DNA from 3 places in the Janthinobacterium rivuli genome. Region 2 is predicted to be linked to each of the others. Evidence: predicted binding sites of a transcription regulator. Region 2 holds the regulator's gene; each other region holds the start of a gene.
The links. Region 2 encodes FNR, which switches genes on or off when oxygen is low (the NO sensors DNR and NnrR bind a similar motif). Its sites were predicted from a motif close to TTGATNNNNATCAA; they were not measured.
Positions count from the first base shown of each region.

Region 1: the regulator FNR is predicted to act here: its motif matches at 1,093-1,106, upstream of P9875_RS10310 (universal stress protein).
Region 3: the regulator FNR is predicted to act here: its motif matches at 4,827-4,840, upstream of P9875_RS13110 (hemerythrin domain-containing protein).

Region 1 covers NZ_CP121464.1:2,243,749-2,251,212, forward strand. The annotation lists gene P9875_RS10305 (hypothetical protein) at 1-113, shown strand, start outside; gene P9875_RS10310 (universal stress protein) at 135-1,001, opposite strand; gene phbB (acetoacetyl-CoA reductase) at 1,178-1,924, shown strand; gene P9875_RS10320 (TraR/DksA family transcriptional regulator) at 2,091-2,471, opposite strand; gene P9875_RS10325 (VOC family protein) at 2,582-3,001, opposite strand; gene P9875_RS10330 (hypothetical protein) at 3,082-3,552, opposite strand; gene P9875_RS10335 (hypothetical protein) at 3,537-4,343, opposite strand; gene otnI (2-oxo-tetronate isomerase) at 4,432-5,223, opposite strand; gene P9875_RS10345 (DEAD/DEAH box helicase) at 5,355-6,725, opposite strand; gene P9875_RS28730 (BlaI/MecI/CopY family transcriptional regulator) at 7,141-7,464, shown strand, end outside.
Region 2 covers NZ_CP121464.1:285,749-293,212, reverse strand. The annotation lists gene P9875_RS01235 (response regulator) at 1-1,306, opposite strand, end outside; gene fnr (fumarate/nitrate reduction transcriptional regulator Fnr) at 1,546-2,304, shown strand; gene P9875_RS01225 (FixH family protein) at 2,308-2,832, opposite strand; gene ccoG (cytochrome c oxidase accessory protein CcoG) at 2,887-4,269, opposite strand; gene ccoP (cytochrome-c oxidase, cbb3-type subunit III) at 4,272-5,192, opposite strand; gene P9875_RS01210 (cbb3-type cytochrome oxidase subunit 3) at 5,185-5,388, opposite strand; gene ccoO (cytochrome-c oxidase, cbb3-type subunit II) at 5,390-6,004, opposite strand; gene ccoN (cytochrome-c oxidase, cbb3-type subunit I) at 6,020-7,447, opposite strand.
Region 3 covers NZ_CP121464.1:2,840,434-2,847,897, forward strand. The annotation lists gene mmsB (3-hydroxyisobutyrate dehydrogenase) at 1-241, shown strand, start outside; gene P9875_RS13085 (DUF1090 family protein) at 238-627, opposite strand; gene P9875_RS13090 (tetratricopeptide repeat protein) at 762-1,604, shown strand; gene P9875_RS13095 (tetratricopeptide repeat protein) at 1,601-2,602, shown strand; gene P9875_RS13100 (AGE family epimerase/isomerase) at 2,671-3,885, shown strand; gene P9875_RS13105 (carbohydrate kinase family protein) at 3,882-4,802, shown strand; gene P9875_RS13110 (hemerythrin domain-containing protein) at 5,014-5,466, shown strand; gene P9875_RS13115 (LacI family DNA-binding transcriptional regulator) at 5,486-6,544, opposite strand; gene P9875_RS13120 (glucokinase) at 6,528-7,464, opposite strand, start outside.

The sequences.
Region 1 (7,464 bases), 2.0 Mb from region 2:
CCACGCCGCGTCACATGTCGGCCCTGCCGCAGGACGACGCGCTGCAGCTGTGGCAGTGGCTGGCGCAGCGCCAGGTGGCGAAGATCCGCAGCCAGCCCTGGCAGGGCGGCTAACCCTGCCGTTTTTCCAAAGGTCTAGTGTGCCATCAGCACGGGGATCGTCATGCTTTGCAAAATCGTGCGCGTGACGCCACCGAGGATGGTTTCGCGCAGGCGCGAATGGCCATACGCTCCCATCACCAGCAAATCGGCCGACAGGTCGGCCGCCTGCGACAGCAGCGCTTCGCCGATGTCGCCGCGCCGCACGCCACCGCCATCGAGCAAATGCAGCCGCGCTTCCACGCCGTGGCGCGCCAGGTACTGCGTCAGTTCGGCGCCCGGTTGTTCGCCGTGCTCGGCCGCATGCACCTGGGCGTCGAAGATGGCCACGTGGACTTGCCCGGCGCGCTGCAGCAGGGGCAGGGCGGCGCTCACGGCGCGGCTCGCTTCCTTGCTGGCATTCCAGGAAATGAGCACATTGCGCGCCGCTGCCGGCGGCGCCAGCAGGGGCAGCGGCGGCGCATACGGCACGATCAGCACGGGACGGCCCGAATGCAGCAGCACATAGGCGGGAAAGTCGCGCATCACGGACGGCGATTTATCCTTGGCATTGTATTGGCTGATGACGACCAGGTCCGCATAGCGGGCCAGCAGGCTGATGCCGCCCGCCGCCTCGTCGTCGAGCACGCGCTGCTCGAACGAGGCGACGCCGGCCGCGCGCACCTGTTGCTCGAAACCGTCGAGGGCGCGCGTCGCCCGTTCCCGCAGGAAATTCAGATGCAAGCTCAGGTTCGGGTCGGCATCGAGGTCGGGCTGGTTCTGGTACAGCAGCCGCGACACGCCCGTCAGCGCCACGCCCGTCAGGTGGCCGCCGCAAGCCTGGGCGATGCTGGCGGCCGCGTCGATGCGGGCGCTGCGCCCGGCGCTGTCGTCGATGTGGAGCAATACGGTTTTATATGTCATGGCCTGTCCTCTCGCTGTGCGGTAGCGGTCATTCTGGCACAGACGGGGAGGCGGCCGCGCACGCATGCGCCATTCTTGACAGGCTGGGCACTTGATTTGGCGCAAGGCTGCCAATAAAAACTGCTCCTACACTTGATGCCACGCAGAACAACCATAACAAGCGGGGAGAGACAGTCATGAAGGAACAAAAGGTAGCGCTGGTCACGGGTGGCATGGGCGGCCTGGGCACGGCCTTGTGCCGCCGCCTGCATGGGGCGGGCTTTGCCGTCGTGGCGGCGCATACGCCGGGCAATGCGCGGGTGGCAAACTGGCTCGAAGAGCAGCAGGCGCAGCAGTATTATTTTCATCCGCTGTCCCTTGACGTGACGGATTTCGCTGCCTGCAGCGAGGCCGTGGCCAGCGTGCTGGCGCAGTTCGGCAGGGTTGACGTGCTGGTCAATAACGCCGGCATCACGCGTGACCAGAGCATGCGCAAGATGGAATTGCCGCATTGGGCCGAGGTCATGCGCACCAATCTCGACAGCCTGTTCAACATGAGCAAGCAGGTGCTCGAACCCATGCTGGCCAAGCGTTGGGGCCGCATCATCAATATCTCGTCCGTCAACGGCCAGAAGGGCGCGTTTGGCCAGTGCAACTATGCAGCCGCGAAGGCGGGCGTGCATGGCTTCAGCAAGGCGCTGGCGCTGGAAGTGGCGCGCCACGGCATCACCGTCAACACCGTCTCGCCCGGCTACCTGCGCACGCAGATGGTGACGGCCGTGCCGGCCGATATCCTGGAAACGAAAATCCTGCCGCAGATTCCCCTGGGTCGCCTGGGCGAGCCGGACGAGGTGGCGGCCCTGGTCGCTTACCTGGCATCCGATGAGGCGGCATTCGTCACGGGCGCGAACATCGCCATCAATGGCGGACAGCACATGAGTTAAGCAAGCGTGCCGCTTGCACAGAGGCATTGGCAGTAGAGGAGACCCGTCCACCCAGCCGGCGCACAGACGCTGGCGCAGGACGGAAGGCAATGGCAGTCACGCTGGAAAACACGGGGCAGGGCAGCGATGCCTTGCCCTTTGTTGTTGCGCCGCCGTTATGCTCTCCTCACGGCACCGAGCGCCGGACTTTTTCCAGCCGCGTCTGGCAATCGATGCACAGCCGCGCTTCGGGACGCGCGTTCAGGCGCGACAGGCCGATGGCTTCGCCGCAGTTGTCGCACAGGCCATAGCTGCCATCGGCAAACCTGGCCAGCGCATGCTTGATGATGGTCAGCTGGGCCAGGTTGTGCTCGGCCGCTTCGCTGACGAGGGCGTTCAAGGTGCGCACGCTGGCGTTGTCGGCCGGCGAGGCTTCGACTTCATTGAGCAGCGAGGCGCGCGCGTCCGCTTCGGCCGCTTCGTTCCCGATCTGTTCCAGCAACGCCAGCTTGCGTTGCTCCAGCACGCCCTGCAGGCGCTGCAGCTGGTCTTGCGGCAATCCATTCATGGTTGTCACCCGGTAGAGGTTACTTCCATCATGGTAGTCCAAGATTGGCGGCTCTGCTTGCGCTACCACCCGCGCCGCGTTTGACGCGGCGCAGGCGGGCGGGGGCCATTCTATGCTGGTTCTTTGAGGCAGTTGACCATCCAGGCGACGCCGAACTGGTCTTTCAGCATGCCGAAGCGCTTGGCCCAAAACGTTTCCTCCAGGGGCATCTGGATGTTGCCGTCACGCGCCAGCGCGTCGAAGACCCGTTCCGCCTCTTCCGGCGTATCGACGGTCAGGCAGATCGAGCTGCCGTGCATGCCCTTGGCGCCATCTTCGCTGCAGCCGCCGTCCGAGCCCATCAGCATGGTTGGTCCCAGCTGCACCGAGCCGTGCATGATCTTGTCATACCAGTCTTCCTTGACTTGCTCCTGCATCGGCGTGCCGCGATACGGCATCAGGCACAGGTCGGTGCCATGCAGGTGCTGGCGGTAGTATTCCAGCGCTTGCGCGCAGTTTCCATCGAATTGCAAATACGGTTCGATACGCATGTTGGTCTCCTCTGGTCGTCCCGCAGGCACGATTGCCCGGCGGGGACGTCCCAGTATAGGCGCTCGCCGGCCGATTTCAATCAGTCCGGCGCCATCTCTTGCAGCCGCTCACGCACCTTGCCCAGAGTACCCAGGATGCGTTCGGGATTGCCAGCAAGCACGGCGCTGCCCAAGTGCAACAAGCTCGTCGCCAGGCTGATCCAGTGCCGCACGTCGTCGTTGCGGGCGATGCGCAGGCGCACCGTGTCGAGCAGGCCGCTGAGCTGGCGCTGCGCCGTGTCCAGGCCGGCCACCGTGTGCCCGGCCGCATCGGCATACAGCTGGTTGGCTTGCTGGCGCAAGGCCACTTCCAGGGCGAAGACGGCTTGCGCCTGGCTGTGGCTGATGCCATTTTCTCCCTGGCTGGCGCGCCTGCGGATGGCGCGCATGACGGCGCCGTGCAGGGTGACGGCCGCCTGCGACAGGCTGTCGGCCAGTTGCTCGACGCGCATGGCGCTGCTGAGAGCCGCTTCGCGCCGTTCGCTGCTGCTGGTGCCTACCGATCCGTCCATCTTGCCTCCGTGGTGGTGAGGGCGGCGGCCAGCTGCGCGTGTTCGCGCCCCAGTGCCGCCAGTTGCCGGCGCGCCAGGGTATGGCGCAAGCCAAGCAGGCGGTATTCCTCGGTTTTGCTTTGCTGCATGTTTTTCGCCAGCACGGCCAGCAGGCGCTGCGGCGGCGTGTCCGCATACGCGATTTCCACGTCGAGCAAGCCGAGCACCATGTCGCGCTCGTTATCGCCGCTCTTGTCGTACAGCGCCAGCAAGCTGTCGAGCGCGGCCAGCAGGGCTTGCAGCGGCGCGTCGCCCTCGTGCAGCACTTGCGCCAGCTGCGCCCGCTGGCTGGCCGCGCCGCCCAGGCGCGACAATTGCTGCAGCAGCAAGGTGTAGGCGCTCACATGGCGGTCGTCGATGCCGCTGCCCGGCCAGGCGCGGATGGCGGCGCCGGCGCCGGCCAGTTCCGGCCGCACGTCATATGCATCGGCATCGGCCAGCCGGCCCAGCGCCTGCAGGTACAGGCGCACGGCTTGCGCCAGGCGCGCCACGTCCGCCTGCGCGGCGCGGCGCTGCGCATCGAGCAGGCGTTCGCGCGCGTCTTCGGCCGGCGACAGATAGGGGCGGGCGCGCTGGTAGCTGTCGACGTGGCGCTGCGACAGTTCGCCGAAGGCCGTCAGGGCATCGGTGCCGGCGGCCAGGGCGCGCACCTGCGCCAGCTCGGGGCGCGCGGTGGCGCAGCCGCACAGCAGAATCGCCAGGCAAAGGTTGATGCAATGGACGCGGCAATGGCGGGCGGGCAGGGCAGACACGTCACCTCTCGACAGGAAATACTGTATGGAAAGGTATTGTCGTGCCGGCTTGCGCCGCCCGCCTTGTGCGGGCGCAAGCGCGCTGCGATCAGCTGCCCGCGCTGGCCGTCAATTGCTCGCGCCAGCCCAGTCCGGCAACGGTGTCGCTGGCGGGACGGTATTCGCAGCCGACCCAGCCAGCGTAGCCGACCTGGTCGAGCAGCTTGAACAGATGGCGGTAGTTGATCTCGCCCGTGCCCGGTTCATGGCGGCCCGGCGTATCGGCGATCTGGATGTGGCGGATCAGGGGCAGCAGGGCGCGGATGGTGTTGCTCAGTTCGCCTTCCATGCGCTGCATGTGATAAATGTCGTATTGCAGGAAGATATTGTTGCGCTGGCAGTCGGCGATGATGTCGGCCGCCTGCTGGCTATGATTCAGAAAGTAACCGGGCATGTCGTAGCGGTTGATCGGCTCGATCAGCACGTTGATGCCATGCGGACGGCAGGCGTCGGCCGCAAATTGCAGGTTGCCGATCAGGCTTTGCCGCGCCCGCTCCAGGCTCATGCCGGGTGGCACGATGCCGGACATGCAGTGCAGCTGTTTCGCCCCGAGCGCCAGCGCATAGTTGAGCGCCAGTTGCACGTTGTTGCGGAATTCCTCGCCGCGCCGCGGATCGCAGGAAATGCCCCGCTCGCCGTGCTCCCAGTCGCCGGGTGGGAAGTTGAAGACGGCCAGCTGCAGATGGTGGCGTTCCAGCCGCATGGCGATCTGCCGCGCCTCGACGGCATAGGGAAACAGAAATTCGACGGCATCGAAACCCGCTTCCCTGGCGGCGGCAAAGCGGTCGAGGAAGGGCAGTTCGGTAAACATCATGCTGAGGTTGGCAGCGAAGTTCGGCATGGCGGCACGCAGGTCAATAGGATGGACACTATCCTAGCCCAAATCGGCAATCGGTGGCGTGCATAAAAAAACCGTTCCAGAAGCAAGTCCTGGAACGGTTTTTATTGCTGCGATACGCTTACCCGTGGGTATTAGCGGCCGCGGCCGCCGGAGCGATGATTGGCCGCCGAACGCGGCGCATTGCCCGAACGGTTGCCGCCGCCACCGCCGCCCGCTGGGCCGGCGCTGCGTGGCTTGGCGCCGCTGCCGCCGGTTTTCACGCGCACCACGGCGCCGGCTGGCGCGCGGCTGTTGTTGCGGTGACCGCCGGTACCGCTGCGCAATTGCACAGGCTGGGCGCGGGCGTTCAGGTCGGGCTCGAAACCTTCGATGACTTCGCGCGGCAGGGTTTGCTTGATCAGCTTTTCGATGTCTTTCAACATTTCGTGCTCATCCACGCAGACCAGCGACACGGCTTCGCCCTTGGCGCCGGCACGGCCCGTGCGGCCGATACGGTGCACATAGTCTTCCGGAATGTTCGGCAAGTCGTAGTTGACGACGTGCGGCAACTGGTCGATATCGATACCGCGCGCGGCGATGTCGGTGGCGACCAGTACTTGCAAGGTGCCATCCTTGAACTCGGACAGCGCGCGCGTGCGTGCCGACTGGCTCTTGTTGCCGTGGATGGCCAGGGCGCCGATGCCGTCCGCGCCCAGTTGCTCGACCAGTTTATTCGCGCCATGCTTGGTGCGCGTAAAGACCAGCACTTGCGTCCAGTTGTTCGACTTGATCAGGTAGGACAGCATCGGGTGCTTCTTGTCGCGGTCGACCGGATGGATCTTTTGCTTGATCACTTCCACGGTCGAATTGCGGCGCGCCACTTCGATCATGGCTGGCTTGTTCAGCAAGCCGTCGGCCAGGGCCTTGATCTCTTCCGAGAAGGTGGCCGAGAACAGCAGGTTCTGGCGTTTTGGCGGCAGAACGGCCAGCACTTTCTTGATGTCGCGGATGAAGCCCATGTCGAGCATGCGGTCGGCTTCGTCCAGGATCAGGATTTCCACTTTCGACAGGTCAACCGTGCCCTGGCCCATGTGGTCCAGCAAGCGGCCCGGCGTGGCGACGAGGATGTCGACACCATGCTTCAATTGCTTGATTTGCGGGTTGATGCCGACGCCGCCGAAGATCACGGTCGAGTTCAATTTGGTGTACTTGCTGTAGGCGCGCACGCTTTCCTCGACCTGCGCGGCGAGTTCGCGCGTCGGGGCCAGGATCAGGGCGCGGATCGGGCGCGTCGAGGTGTTGCTGGTGATGGACGCGCCATTGGCGTCCGTCGACAGGCGGTGCAGCACGGGCAGGGTGAAGCCGGCCGTCTTGCCGGTACCGGTTTGTGCACCGGCCAGCAAGTCGCCGCCAGCCAGCACGGCGGGAATCGCCTGCGACTGAATCGGGGTCGGCACGGTGTAGCCGTGTTCGGTAACGGCACGTACGATAGCGTCGGACAATCCGAGGGAGGAAAAGGACATGGTAACTTTATTGTGAGATCGGCCTGTCGCCATCGTGAGGCGCCAGTCGCAGGCAATCAGATTAGGGGTCGAAAGACAGCGGCAAGGGGACTGGTCATATGTGCCGCACACGCGAAGTATAACAGCATGGCAAAAACGCGCCTGTTTTGTTTCAGCTTTGCAATGCCGCAAGTAAAGAAAAGTCAGGCCAAGGCGCGCTGCCGTCCTGGAAAGCCTCAGCCATACGATAGGGAAACGGGGCAGTGGCGATGTGATCACGGGCATGGCTGCCTTTCGCCGCCACCTGGACATGGCGTGCCCGAGCGCAAGACGCGCGGGAGGCGTTTTAGCGCATGTGACAGTTGTCGCACATAGCGCTTGCGTGCGTGTGACTCTTGTCGCATAATTGCGTCAATAGTCACTAAAAGGATGCACCATGAGCACGCCCTCCGTCACCGAACTGTCGTTATTGAAAGCCTTGTGGAAAGACCACCCGCTATCCGCGCGCGAATTGCACGCCAGGGTGGAAGACGAGCTGGGATGGTCGTTTTCATCCACGCGCAAGACGCTTGAACGCATGCTGGACAAGGGCATGCTGCTGCAGCGCAGCGTGCATGGCGTGCTCGTGTATGAAGCGAACGTGGACAAGGTGGCCACGCTGGCCGCGTTCGCCCACGACTTTGGCCGGCGCGTGATGGAAATCGACAGTCCCTTGCCGGTCAGGTACGTTTACGGGCAGCAAACTCGTGGACCAGCAGGA
Region 2 (7,464 bases):
TGAGGATGCCCAGCAGCGACTGGCCCGCCACTCTGACCATGGTCAGATACTTGCGCTGTTCCGTGTCGAGTCTGGTATTGCCCAGCAAATACACCATGCCCAGCACGGCATTGAGGGGCGTGCGGATTTCATGGCTCATGTTGGCCACGAAATCGCTCTTCGCGCGGTTGGCCGCCTCGGCCCGGTCGCGTTCCTGCTCCAGCTCCGCCGCGCGCGCTTCGAGTTCCTGCTGCAGGCGGTCGCGTTCGCTCATCAGGCCGTTGAACGCTTCCGTCAGTTCGCCGATCTCGTCGCGCTGCTGCACCGGCACGGGGGTGAAACGGCTGCCGCTGGTGCGCAGGGCCAGCAGGGTGTCGCGCAGGCGCACCAGCGGCGACAGCAGGCGCACGGTGACCCAGCCCAGAACAAAGGCGGCCAGCAGCGAGGCAAGGATGCTCCACAGCACCAGCCGGTACAGCACGCCATCGAATGGTTCGAAGGCATCGTCGACGGGCAGCGAGCTGGCCAGCAGCCAGTTCACCGATTTCAGGCGCTTGAAGCTGTTGACGGCCGTGATGCCGCGGCTGTTGGTGCTGACCATGCTGCCTTCGCCATCTTCCTTCAGCAGCTGGGTCGTCGTCAGATTGGCGTTCGGCTGGCGCGGCTGCAGCAAACGGCTGGTATCGGGGTGCAGCACGTAGCGCGGCACGGCGCCGCGCGTGAGGATGAAGTAATAGCCGCTCTTGCCGACCTTTTCCGAGCGCAAACGCCCCAGCAGATTGTCCTTGTACAGGCGCAGCACGCCGATCACCACGCCGGCCACCTGGCCATCGGCGGTGAGCACGGGCGCCACCATCTGCACGATGGGCATGCCGCTCGACTTGCCCAGCATCGGTTCGGTGATCATGGGCTGGCGCGTGCGCAGGACGGTCTGGAAATACTCGCGCTCGGCAACATTGATGCCGGCGCGCCCCGGCACTTCCGGCATGTCGGCCACGACGGCGCCTTGCGCGTCGAGCACCAGCACGTCGTCGAACAGCACCAGCATCGAGCGGCGCGAATAGTATTCGCGCAATTGGGCGGGCCGGGCGATCAGTTCCGGCGGCTGCTGCCGGGCCGTCAGGGTGACGATCTGCAGCAGCATGCCCAGCTTGTCGTCGAGCTCGGCAGCGGTGCGGCTGATCAGGGATGACTGCTGGCTCAGCAGTACTCGGGTGAAGTCGTCGCGCATGTGCTGCACCTGGATCATGGTGACCAGCGCGATCATGGCGATCGAGGTCAGGCTGGTGGCCAGCGCGACTTTTGCTTTGATGCCGAGAGGCTTCATGATTTCCTTTTCAGTACCGGACGGCACAGGCGGCAAGTAATGCTGTCAGGAATTTTCCTATCAATACCCCAGCTTGGCAAGCGGCGCCGCGCAAATTGCCCTCCCCGCATGGGCTTTTGACGATGTTGCCATATAATTAAAGTCGGAACGTCGTTTATTCAGCGAAATTGCCGTGAAATTGGCACACGGCAACCCTGTATGCAGTAAACTTGTTGTTGCATTTTCTAAAAGGTACCGACATGACTGAAGCGCTACTCACTCCAACCTTGCCTACAGTGAACGTGGAAGCGTTGCGTGCGCGATGCTCGACCTGCAGCATGCATCAATTGTGCCTGCCGATGGGCCTCGATATGGGCGACATGGACAGGCTGGACCAGATCATCGGCCGCCGCCGCAAGATCGTGCGCGGCGCCTCGCTGTTCCGCATCGGCGACTCGTTCCAGAACCTGTACGCGATCCGCCTGGGGCACTTCAAGACGTACCAGATCAATCCCGGTGGCGAAGAGCAGGTGACGGGCTTTCAGATGGCCGGCGAACTGCTGGGCATGGACGCCATCAGCGCCGACCGCCACCACTGTAATGCGGTGGCGCTGGAAGACAGCGAAGTGTGTGAAATCCCGTTTTCCAGCCTGGAACAATTGCTGGGCAATATGCCGACCCTGCTGCGCCATTTCCACCGCATGATGAGTCAGGAAATCACGCGCGAGCAAAGCGTCATGCTATTGCTGGGCAATATGCAGGCGACGCAGCGTTTTGCCGCCTTCATCGTCAACCTGGCGTCGCGCTATGAAGCGCGCGGCTATTCGAGCAGCAAATTCCAGCTGCGCATGTCGCGCGAGGAAATCGGCAACTACCTGGGCCTGACCATCGAAAGCGTCAGCCGCCTGCTGTCGAAGTTCAAGAAGGAAGGCTGGCTGCGCGTCTCGAACCGAGAAATTGAAATCTTGCAGCCGGCAAAATTGAAGGCCATCACGGCCGGTACCGACGTCTGCAAATAAGGCCTACAGCTCTTCATCGGCGTGCAGCGCGATGCTGCGTTGCAGCGGCCAGGTCCAGATGCCGGACAGGCGCCACTCGCGTTTGTCGTTTTCCACCAGCACTTGCCAGCGGCTGCGCTCGAGCATCGGCAGCGCCACCGAGAAATTGCCGGCCGCATCGGGCCGCACCAGCAGCTTGATGTCCTTTTCCGGCAGGGTCGCATGCGCCAGGTGCAGCTGCAGCGGACCCTGGTAAGCTTTGCCGAAGCTGTGCACGGAACCACTGAGGCGCGCTGACGCCACGTCGTAGGACAAGCTGGTAGCCATCGCCAGGTCGCTGGCGATCGTGTCGCGCTTCAAATCCTGGTTGATCGCCTTGCCCTGCTTGTAATAGTCGCCCACCACCAGCGCATCGGGCTGCGTAAACGCGATATAGCCCATGAAGCTGCCGACGACCACGGACAGGCCGGGACCGATCATCAGCAGCCATGGCCAGCGATGCTTGTACCACGGTGCAACGGGAGGCTGCAGTTTCAGACTGTCGGACATGGTATTTCTCCTGTGTAAACGGCCAGTCCCCATGCGGGAACCGGCCTTCCTGCTTTAACGCGGCACGATGAATACCGCGCTTTCGCGCACATGCAGCGAGGGGTTGTCCAGCGATTGCAATTCGATCGCAATCTTGTTCGAACCCTTCTCGCCGACGCCGTGCGGCACGCGCAGGCGGATCGGCCAGCCCAGCGTTTCCGTCGGCTGCAAGGTCACTTCTTCACGCGTCAGCAAGGTCAGGCCCGGCAAGCCGGAAGCGCTGATCTTGAAATGCTGGCTTTGCTCGGACGTGTTCATGATCTGCAGGCGGTAGACGTTTTCGATCATGCCGTCTTCCACTTCGCGTCCCATCGAACCGCGGTCGCGGATCACGTCCATTTTCAGGGGCGTGCGCAGGGCCAGCGAGGTACATACGGCGATGATGATCAGGGCCAGGATGGAAGTGTAGATCAGGACGCGTGGGCGCATGGCGCGCTGGCGTATCTGCTTCGAATTGAAGTTGTTTTCCATCGCATGGTCGGTGCTGTAGCGTATCAGGCCACGCGGCCGCTCGACCTTGTCCATCACGCTGTTGCAGGCATCGACGCAGGCGGCGCAGCCGATGCATTCATACTGCAGGCCGTTGCGGATATCGATGCCGGTCGGACACACCTGCACGCACAGGGTGCAATCGATGCAGTCGCCCAGCTTGTCGTTGTTGCCAGCCTTCTTGCTCATGGCGCCGCGTGGTTCGCCGCGCTTGGCATCGTAGGTGATGATCAAGGTGTCCTGGTCGAACATGGCGCTCTGAAAGCGCGCGTAGGGGCACATGTATTTGCACACCTGCTCGCGCAGCCAGCCCGCGTTGCCGTAGGTTGCCAGGCTGTAGAACAAGACCCAGAACCATTCCCAAGGACCGAAGTTCAGGGTGGTCACCGACTGCGCCAGTTCCTTGATCGGCGTGAAATAGCCGACAAAGGTAAAGCCCGTCCACAGGGCGATGGCGCCCCATGCCAGGTGCTTGGCCGTCTTCTTGAACGCCTTGCGCACGGAGGGGCCCTGCTTGTCGAGGGCCATGCGCGCGCTGCGCGTACCCTCGATGCGGCGTTCGACCCACAGGAAAATTTCCGTGTATACCGTTTGCGGGCAAGAGAACCCGCACCACACCCGCCCGGCAATGGCCGTGACGAGGAACAACAAATACGCACAGATGATCAGCAGGGCCGCCAGATAGATGAAATCCTGGGGCCACAGCACGACGCCGAAAATGTAGAACTTGCGCGTGGTCAAATCGAACAGCAGGGCTTGCCTGCCATTCCAGGTCAACCACGGCAAGCCGTAGAACGCGAGCTGGGTAAGCCATACGCATACCCATCGCCAGGTAGCGTAGCGTCCTTTGGCCTCGCGAGGGTAGATCTGCTCGCGGGCCGCATACATCTTGATGACTTGAGGTTCCATTTTTACTTGGCGGGTGCCTGCGGATTCGACAGGCTCCAGACATACGCCGACAGCACGTGTACCTTGGATTCGCCGAGGAAATCGCTGAAGGCAGGCATGGTGTTGCTGCGTCCCTTGCGTACGGTTTCCATGATGGTGTCGGCGCTGCCGCCGTACAGCCAGGTCTTGTCCGTCAGGTTCGGCGCGCCGAGCATCTGGTTACCCTTGGCATCGGCGCCATGACAGGCCATGCAGGCGCCAAACTTGGCCTTGCCCAGCACCGACTTGACGGGATCCGAGGTCGAACCGGACAGGCTCAGCACATAATGGGCCACGTTCTCGACATCCTTTTCGGAGCCCAGGGCGGCGCCCATCGGTGGCATCTGCCCATTGCGGCCGTGCAGGATGGTGGTCTTGATGATGTCGGGTTCGCCGCCATACAGCCAGTCCTTGTCCGTCAGGTTGGGAAAGCCCTTGTTGCCGCGCGCATCCGAACCGTGGCATTGCGCGCAGTAGGTCAGGAACAGACGCTGGCCGATGGCTTGCGCCTGCGGATCGGCGGCCACCGTCTTGATGTCCTGGCTCAGGTACTTGTTGAACAGGGGACCGTAGTCGGCTTCCGCCTTCTTCAGCTCTTCCTCGTACTGGCCCGTCGATTTCCAGCCCAGGCTGCCGGCATAGGTGCCCAGGCCCGGGTACAGGAACAGATACGCCAGCGCGAAGACGATGGTGATGTAGAACAACCACATCCACCAGCGCGGCATCGGCGTGTTGAGTTCCTTCAAGTCCTCGTCCCAGACGTGGCCCGTGGTGCCGTCGGCAGGGGCGCCCTCGACCACTTTGATTTTCGACTGCGAGTACAGCAGCACGCCGCAGCCGATGATGCCCAGCAGGGACAGCACGACGATGTAGATATTCCAGAAGCCATTGGTAAAGTCAGCCATGGTGATGCTCCTTCGCCAGGTTCATCTCGGCCTCGGCCGGATAGTCGAGCGCGTCATCGGCGAACGGCAGGCGTGCCGCCGCGTCGAAGTCGCTGTTGCTGCGGCTGAACGTCCACCACAGGATGCCCACGAACGTCGTAAAGGAAACCACCGTCATGACGCTGCTGGCGCTGTCAAACAGGTTTTCGATTGCCATGCTAATTCCTTGTTTTGATTAATGTACCGAGGCCTTGCAGATAGGCGACCAGGGCGTCTTCTTCCGTCTTGTCCTGCAGCTGCGCGGGGCCGGCGGCGATCTCTTCATCGCTGTACGGCTGGCCCAGGCGTTTCAGGGCGCGCATCTTCGGCATGATTTCGTCAGGCACCAGCTTGGTCTTCGCCAGCCAGGGGTAGGACGGCATGTTCGACTCGGGCACCACGTCGCGCGGGTTGTTCAAGTGCGTGCGGTGCCATTCGTCGCTGTAGCGCGCGCCCACGCGGGCCAGGTCGGGCCCCGTGCGCTTGGAACCCCACTGGAACGGATGGTCGTAGACGAATTCGCCAGCGACCGAATAGTGGCCATAGCGTTCCGTTTCCGCGCGCAGCGGACGCACCATCTGCGAGTGGCAGTTGTAGCAGCCTTCGCGCACGTAAATGTCGCGGCCCGCCAGGCGCAGCGGCGAATACGGCTTCAGGCCGGCGACCGGCTCCGTCGTGCTCTTCTGGAAGAACAGGGGAACGATCTCGACGGCGCCGCCGATGCTGATCACCACCGTGACCAGGGCGATCAGCAGCCAGGGGTTTCTCTCAATCCATGCATGTGAAAATTTCATTTGCTTATGCTCCTATCAGGCGTGCGCCGCGTTCAGTTCCGGAATGCGGGCGACGGGGAGTTTGCTGCCGCGCAAGGTCATCCAGGTGTTGTAGCCCATGATGCACATACCCGACAGGTACAGCAGGCCACCGGCCACGCGCACCACGTAGTACGGATACGTCGCTTTCACGCTCTCGACAAAGGTGTAGGTCAGGGTGCCGTCCGGATTGACCGCGCGCCACATCAGGCCCTGCATCACGCCGGCGATCCACATTGCGGCGATGTACAGCACGATGCCGATGGTGGCCACCCAGAAGTGCACATCGACCAGGCGCGTGCTGTGCATCTGCGTGCGGCCCGCCAGGCGTGGCAGCAGATAGTAGATCGAACCCATGGTGATGAAGCCCACCCAGCCCAGAGCGCCCGCATGCACGTGGGCAACGGTCCAGTCGGTGTAGTGCGACAGCGAGTTGATGGTCTTGATCGACATCATCGGACCTTCGAAGGTGGCGATGCCGTAGAACGACAGCGAGACGATCATGAATTTCAGGATCGGATCGGTGCGCAGCTTGTGCCAGGCGCCCGACAGGGTCATGATGCCGTTGATCATGCCGCCCCAGCTTGGTGCCAGCAGGACCAGCGAGAAGACCATGCCGATCGATTGCGTCCAGTCAGGCAATGCCGTGTAGTGCAGGTGATGCGGGCCCGCCCACATGTAGGTGAAGATCAGCGCCCAGAAGTGGACGATCGACAAACGGTACGAGTACACGGGGCGCTCGGCCTGTTTCGGGATGAAGTAGTAAACCATGCCCAGGTAGCCGGCGGTCAGGATGAAACCCACCGCGTTATGGCCGTACCACCACTGGATCATGGCGTCCTGCACGCCCGCATACGCGGAATACGACTTGGTGAACGAGGCTGGCATGACGGCGCCATTGACCACGTGCAAAATCGTCACGGCCAGGATGTAGGCGCCGAAGAACCAGTTGGCCACGTAGATGTGTTTTACCTTGCGCTTGATCAGGGTGCCGAAGAACACGATGGCGTAGGCGATCCAGACGATGGCGATGAGGATGGCGATAGGCCATTCCAGTTCCGCGTATTCCTTGCCGCGTGTCATGCCCATGGGCAGGGTGACGACGGCGCACAGGATCACCGCTTGCCAGCCCCAGAACGTGAAGGCGGCCAGTTTGTCGGAAAACAGGCGCACCTGGCAGGTGCGTTGGACAACGTAGTACGAGGTGGCGAACAGGCCGCAGATGCCGAAGGCGAAAATCACCGCATTCGTGTGCAGCGGACGCAAGCGTCCGTATGTCAGCCATGGTATATCGAGGTTCAGGGCAGGCCAGGCCAGCTGAGCGGCGATGATAACGCCAACCAGCATGCCGATGATGCCCCATACCACAGTAGCGACCGCGAATTGCTTCACGATCTTGTAGTTATAGTTCAGCGATTGATCCACAAAGACTCTCCCTGGAA
Region 3 (7,464 bases), 2.6 Mb from region 2:
CGTGTACAACCCGTGTCCCGGCGTGGCCGAAAACGTGCCCGCATCGCGCGGCTACACGGGCGGCTTCGGCGTCGATTTGATGCTGAAAGACCTGGGGCTGGCCGTGGAAAGCGCGCTGGCCAGCGGAGCGAGTGTGCCGCTGGGCGCCTTGTCGCGCAATTTGTATAGTTTGCACAGCAAGGCGGGATCAGGCGCGCTGGATTTTTCCAGCATTTATCAGCTATTGGGTGATAAAACTTAAGGTTGTTGCGCCTGCAGGGCCGCCAAATCGGCCCTGGCTTTTTCCAGCTTGCCTTCCAGCTTGGCGATCTTCTTCGGCTGTTTATTCGCTTCCTGGGCCAGGCGCAGCGAACGCTCCGTCTGGTTGACCTTCGCCTGCGCCTTGACGATTTTCTTGTTGTGGCGTTCGACCAGGGTGTTGTCGCGGCAGTGGGCGTTGACTTCGTCGAGCGCGCGCGTGAGGCCCGCGACCTTGTCGGCCAAGCCCTGTTCCTGCGCCAGGCGCAATTCGCTGCGGATGTTTTCGCGCTTGGCGGCGCAGCCGGCCAGCTGGGTGTCTGCGGCGCTGGCGCCCACGGAGGCCGCGGCGAGCAGCAGGGTCAAGGCGGTGGTGGCGAGGCGGTTCATGGCGTTCCTGTATAAGTGATAAGCTCGTGCAATGTAAGCCCGCCGGGATGCCCTGTCAAACTTCGCCTGCAGTGCGCGCCTGTCCGGCCGGGCATCGGCTACCATGCGTGTTTTCTTCTTCCCGATACCGCCGCATGCCCAAGAAATTACTCTGTCTGCTGCCTTTTCTGCTGCCGCTGCCCGTCCTGGCGCAAACTTCGCCCACCTTGCTCGATCTGCAGCTGCTCGCCATCAAGGCACGGGCCGATGTGACTACCCATAGCCCGGAAAGCATCGCTGAATTTGCCGAGACCCGGCGGCTGGCGGAAACGGGCGACGTCGAGGCGCAGCTGGAACTGGCGCGCATGCTGCAGCTGGGCGTGGGTGCGCCGCAAGACACGGCGCAGTCGATGGCCTGGATACGCAAGTCGGCCGAGGGCGGCTATGCGCCGGCGCAAGCGGCTTTGGGCCTGGCCTATGCCGTGGGCGGCAAGGTGCCGATCGATCGCGTGCAAGGTGAATATTGGCTTCGCAAGGGCGCGGCGCAGGGTGACGCACAGGCGCAAACCATCCTGGCGCTGGAATTCATCGATGGCGACAGCAGTGCCGAAGAGCAGGCGCTGGCCATCACCTGGCTGAAGGCGGCGGCGAACGAGCAGCACTTTGTGCCCGCCTACAATGCGCTGGGCGAGCACCTGATGCGCGCCGCCACCGATGAGCAGGACCGCGGCGAGGCTTTCCACTGGTTTGACCGATCAGCGCGTGAAAAGGAGCCGGCCGGCATGCGCAACCTGGCCCGCGCACATGAACTGGGCCTGGGCGTGAAACAGTCCGACAAGCTGGCCCTGCTCTGGTACGAACGGGCGGGATGGAGCGGCGACGTGCCCGCCATGCGGCGCATGGTCGATGTGTACGTCAACGGCGAACTGGGACAGCAGGCGAATGCCGAAGACGCCGCCGAATGGCGCGGCAAATTGGCTGAAAAGGAAAACAAATGAAGACCATGTTGTTCATCTTGAGCCTTGCGTTGGCGCAGCCCGTCCTGGCGCAACAGGCGTCCGCCAAAGCACCGCGCCAGCATCCGGCGCTGGTGGAATTCGATATGTCCGGCCAGGACGCCATGCGCGCAAAGGTGCAGGCCGTGATCAACCGCCCGGCCGACCTGTCGCCGGACAAGGTCGTCGCCTTCGACAAGGCGCGGCTGGCGGCGCAAGCGGAAGATAGCGCCGCGCAGCTGGAGCTGGCGCAGATGCTGCACCAGGGCGAAGGCACGCCGCGTGACCTTGACGCCGGCCTGGCGTGGCTGCGGAAATCGGCCGAAGGCGGCTACGGCCCGGCGCAGGCTTTCCTGGGTGTGGCCTATACCCTGGGCCAGGGCATGGCCATTGACCGCAAGCTGGGCGAATTCTGGTCGCGCAAGGGCGCCGCGCAAGGCGTGGAACTGGCCAATTTCACCGTGGCCCAGCACTTTGAAAACATCCACAGCAGCCCGGAAGAGCAGGCGCATGCGCTGCACTGGCTGAAGTTCTATGCCGAGAAAGGCTTCATTCCCGCCTACAATGAAATCGGCTATCGGCTGATGATGACGGCCAAGGACGAGGCGCAGCGCAAGGAGGCGTTCGGCTGGTACATGAAGTCGGCCAAGGCGCTCGATCCGTCGGGCTTGAACAATGTCGCGTATTCGTATGAAGTGGGGCAGGGCGTGCCGCGGAGCGACGAGGCGGCCCTGGGCTGGTATGAAATGGCGGCCATCGCCAAAAGTCCGCCGGGCCAGACGGGTTTTGCGCGGCTGCTGGAGCAGGGCCGCGGCGGGCCGACCCGGCAAGGGCCGGCTCCTGAACCGTTCGCGTTGTATCTGCTGGCGGCAAAGCAGGGCGACGTGGAGGCCATCGAACGGCTGGTCAAGGTGTACGACAAGGGCGAGCTGGGACAGGCTGCCGACCCCGCGCAGGCCGCACTGTGGCGCGAAAAGCTCAGGCTGGCCAAGACGCCTTGAGCGGGCATGACGGCGCGGAAACGGCATGCTATCATCATTGTTATCGATAACAATATCATGAGAGACCGATGAATCCCGATTTCCGCTCCAAGGCGATGCTCGAAGCGCATATCCTGCACACGATGCACTTTTATCACCCGCGCGCCATTGACCCCAGCGGCGGCTTTTATCACTTTTTCCTCGACGATGGCACGGTGTACGACGCCAGCACGCGCCACCTGGTCAGCAGCACACGCTTCATCTTCAATTACGCCATGGCGTACCGCCGTTTCGGCGGCGACGATTACCTGGCGGCCGTGCGCCACGGCGTGGCCTTCTTGCGCGACGCGCACCGCGACCCGGCCACGGGCGGCTACGCCTGGCAACTGTCGTGGAAAGACGGCGTCAAGCAGGTGGAAGACGGCGCCAACCACTGCTACGGCCTCGCCTTCGTGCTGCTGGCCTATGCCCACGCCTTGCAGGCGGGGATGACGGAAGCGCGCGCCTACCTGGACGAAACGTTCGAATTGATGGAGCAGCGTTTCTGGCTGCCCGAACACGGCCTGTATGCGGACGTGGCCAGCGCCGACTGGTCTGTTCTGGATGGTTACCGTGGCCAGAACGCCAACATGCATGCGTGCGAAGCGATGCTGGCCGCGTTCGAAGCGACGGGCGAAGCGCGCTATCTGCACCGCGCCGAAACGCTGGCGCACAACATCACGGTGCGCCAGGCGGGCCTGGCGAACGGCATGATCTGGGAGCACTACACGCCCGACTGGGCCATCGACTGGGATTACAACCTGCACGACAAGAGTAATATCTTCCGCCCGTGGGGCTACCAGCCCGGCCACTTCACGGAATGGGCCAAGCTGCTGCTGATCATGGAGCGCCATGCCAAGTTCATGGCCGGCCCGTCCGACTGGCTGCTGCCGCGCGCGCGCCAATTGTATGACACGGCCCTGGCAAAGGCCTGGGATGGCACGCATGGCGGCATCCACTATGGTTTCGGCCCGCACGATGAAATCTGCGATGGCGACAAATACTTCTGGGTGCAGGCGGAAAGCTTCGCCGCGGCCGCCGTGCTGGCCGCGCGCACCGGGGACGAGGCCTACTGGCACAGCTATGACAAGATCTGGGACTACAGCTGGCAGCACTTCGTCGACCATGAACACGGCGCCTGGTACCGCATTCTGACGCCCGAGAATGGCAAGATCAGCAAGGAGAAAAGCCCGGCCGGCAAGACCGATTACCACACCATGGGCGCCTGCCATGAAGTGCTGAACGCGATTGGCGGTGCGGCATGAGCACCTCTTTTCCAACTTTTGTGTCGGCCGGCGAGGCGCTGACGGACATGTTGCGCACGGGTGCGGATTCCTGGAGCAGCCAGGTGGGCGGCTCGACCTGGAATGTGGCGCGCGTGATGGCACGCCTGGGCGTGCCCAGCGCCTTTGCGGGCGCCGTCAGCCTCGACGTCTTTGGCGACGCGCTGGCGCAAGCGACGGACGTGGCGGGCCTGGACATGCGCTTTTTGCAGCGCCATGCGAAGTCGCCGCTGCTGGCCATCGTGCATGAACTGCATCCACCCACATATTACTTCATCGGCGACGACAGCGCCGACCTGCATTTCGACGCGGCGCGCTTGCCGGCCGGCTGGATGCAGGGCGCGCAATGGGTGCATTTCGGCGGCATCAGCCTGGCGCGCGAACCGCTGGCGGGCAAGCTGGTGGCGCTGGCGCAGGAACTGAAGGCGGCTGGCGTGAAAATCAGCTACGACCCCAACTTCCGCATCATGATGGATGAACGCTACGACACTACCCTGCGCCGCATGACGCAGTTGGCCGACGTGATCAAGGTGTCCGATGAAGACCTGGCGGGCCTGTTCCGCCACGACGACATCGATGGCGCGTTTGCCATGCTGCGCAGCTGGAATCCGCACGCCATGTATTTATATACGCGCGGCGCGCAGGGCGCGGCCCTGTACCAGGGCGAACGGACATGGCAGGCGGCGCCGCCCGTCATCGAGGTGGTCGACTCGGTGGGGGCGGGCGACGCCAGCATCGGCGGCCTGCTGTACAGCCTGATGTACCGGCCCGACGCCGATGGCGGCCAGCACTTGCGCTTTGCCGTCGCGGCGGGCGCGGGCGCCTGCCTGGCGGCCGGCGGCGCGCCACCTTCGGTGGAACTGGTGGAATCGCTGGAGGCGCGCACGGTCGTCAGTTAGGTCAGCAGTTAGGTCAGGCCAGGCCTGATCTGCATCAACAAGGTAGGCACCTTTACGTTCGGCCTACCTTGTCGTAAGCCATGCTCCTACATGGCTATCACAGGGTGCTGTCTAGAATGGGGACTTCATGTGTACAACTGGAGACAACATCATGGCCACCCAATCACCTCAGGCAGCTTCCGTTTCCCAAACACAGGCCGGCATGCCGGACATGGACGCGATCGAGCTGCTGACGCAAGACCATCAAACCGTGAAAGAACTGTTCGAACAGTATGAGGGCCTCAGCGACCGTTCGCTGGCCAGCAAGCGCAAGCTGGCCTTGAAAATCTGTCAGGAACTGAGTAAGCATGCGATGGTGGAAGAAGAAATTTTCTATCCCGCCGTGCGCGACGCCAGCCGCTCGAATGAAGACTTGATCGACGAAGCCGTCGTCGAACACGCATCGGCGAAGGAGCTGATCGCGCAAATCGTCGCCATGGCGCCTGGCGAAGACTTGTACGACGCCAAGGTCAAGGTCTTGTCCGAGCAAATCGATCACCACGTGCTGGAAGAAGAGGGCGAGATTTTCCCGTGTGCGCGCGACGCGGAACTCGACCTGCAAGCCATGGCCAGCCAGATCGCGGCGCGCAAGGCGGAAATCGAACTGCCCGACATGCAGGCTTGAGCGTCATGCACGCGCGCGGCTAGCGTGCGCGTCCCGTCGACGCCCGTTCCATCAGGGTGAACGCCATCAGATGATGCGTGGCGGGCGACGTTTCTCCTGTACGGCGCTGGCGGATTTCGTCGATGACGAGATTGACGGCGGCGCGCGCCATGTCGGCGATGGGCTGGTGGATGGTGGTCAGTTCGGGCCAGACGGTGGTGGCGACGGGGGTGTCGTCGAAGCCGCACACGCTCAATTCCGCTGGCACCTGCAAGCCCATGCCGTGCGCCACGGCCAGGGTGGCGGCGGCCATGTCGTCGTTGCTGGCGAAGATGGCGCTCGGGTGCGGTGCTTGCGCCAGCAGCTGGCGTGCCGCGTCGAGTCCCGAGCGATACGTAAAGTAGCCTTGCGCCACCCTGTGCGGCGGCACCTGCAAACCCGCTTCCCGCATGGCGTCTTCGAAGGCCTGGCGGCGCAGCAGGGCGGGCGTGTGCGCCGGGTCGCCTTCGATGAAGCCGATGTCGCGGTGGCCCAGTGCGATCAAATGGCGCGTCATGGCCAGCGCCCCTTCGTAGTCGTCGATGCGCACGGCCGAGACGCCGGGCGAGGGACGCGCCGTGGCCACGGCGATGGCGGGGATGCCCATCTGGTTCAGCTGCGCCAGCACCTGCGGCGAATCGCACAGGGGCGGCGGCACGAGGATGCCGTCCACGCCGGCCGCCACCAGGCAATCGATGCCGGCGCGCTGGCTGTCGATGTCTTCGCAGCGTTCGAGCAGCAACTGGCCGCCGCCCTGGCGGCATTGATCCATGGCGCCGACCAGGAATTCGCTGAGAAAGGCGGCGCTCGGGTTGCTGTACAACAGACCGATGCGCAGGGTGCCCGTGCGGGCCGCCCTGGCCGCCAGGTTGGGCTGGTAGCGCAGGCTGGCGATCGCCGCCTCGACCTTGTCGCGCGTGGCCGCGCTGACGCTGGTGCGTCCGTTGATCACGCGCGATACCGTCATGGCCGAGACGCCGGCCACGCGCGCCACATCATGCACGGTGGCGCCGCTGGACGTATCGGGGGCGGCGTGCGCCGCCTTATTCGAGGTGGCCACCGAATTTCAGCTTGCCGCTGATGCGCATGCCGTGCAATTGACCCTCTTCCAGTTCGGCGGCGCTGGTGCGCTGCGCCGTGTCGCGCCGCGCCAGTCCCACCGACAGGATATCGAGCATCATCAGCTGCAGCAGACGCACGATCATGGGCACGAAATTGAGGTTGCCTTCCGGGTGGTTCAGGGTCAGCAGCACGTCGGCCAGCTTGGCCAGCGGCGAACCGCTGGCCGTGATGGCCAGCACGCGCGCGCCGCAGCCTTGCGCCACCTTGACGGTGCGCAGCAGGTCGGGCAGGGCGCCCGAGCGGGAAATGACCAACGCGACATCGCCCGGCTTGAGCATGGCGGCGCTCATTTCCTGCGCTTGCGGGTCGGCAAAGAAGCTGCTGACGATGCCCAGGTTGAGCAGCTTGTGCTGCATGTCGTCGGCCACCACGCGGGCGCTGCCCACGGCCAGCAGTTCCACGCGCTGTGCGCCGCGCAGCAGCTCGATGGCGGCCGTCAGCGCTTTCACGTCGAGCATGTCGCGCATGGCCAGCGCGGCCGAGGCGTTATTGCCCAGCACCTTGCGCGCCAGTTCCGCGTCGGAATCCGAGATTTCCACATGGCAGTGCGCCACGGTGATGGCGCCGCCCGTCAGTCCCGACGCCAGCTTGAGTTTGAAGTCGGCCAGGCCCTGCACGCCGACCGAGCGGCAAAAGCGCATGACGGTCGGCTGGCTGACGCCAACCCGCTGGGCGATTTCGGCGATCGGCAGGGTCAGCATGGCGTTCGGCTCTTTCAAGACCCAGTCGGCCACCTTGCATTCCGATGGGCTCATGCGGCCGCGCGCCTGGCGCACGGATTCGAGCATGGGCGCGCCGGTATGGGCGCGTTTGAGCTTTTGCGCGAGGATGGCGGCGATGCCGAGGAAAGTGGGCAGT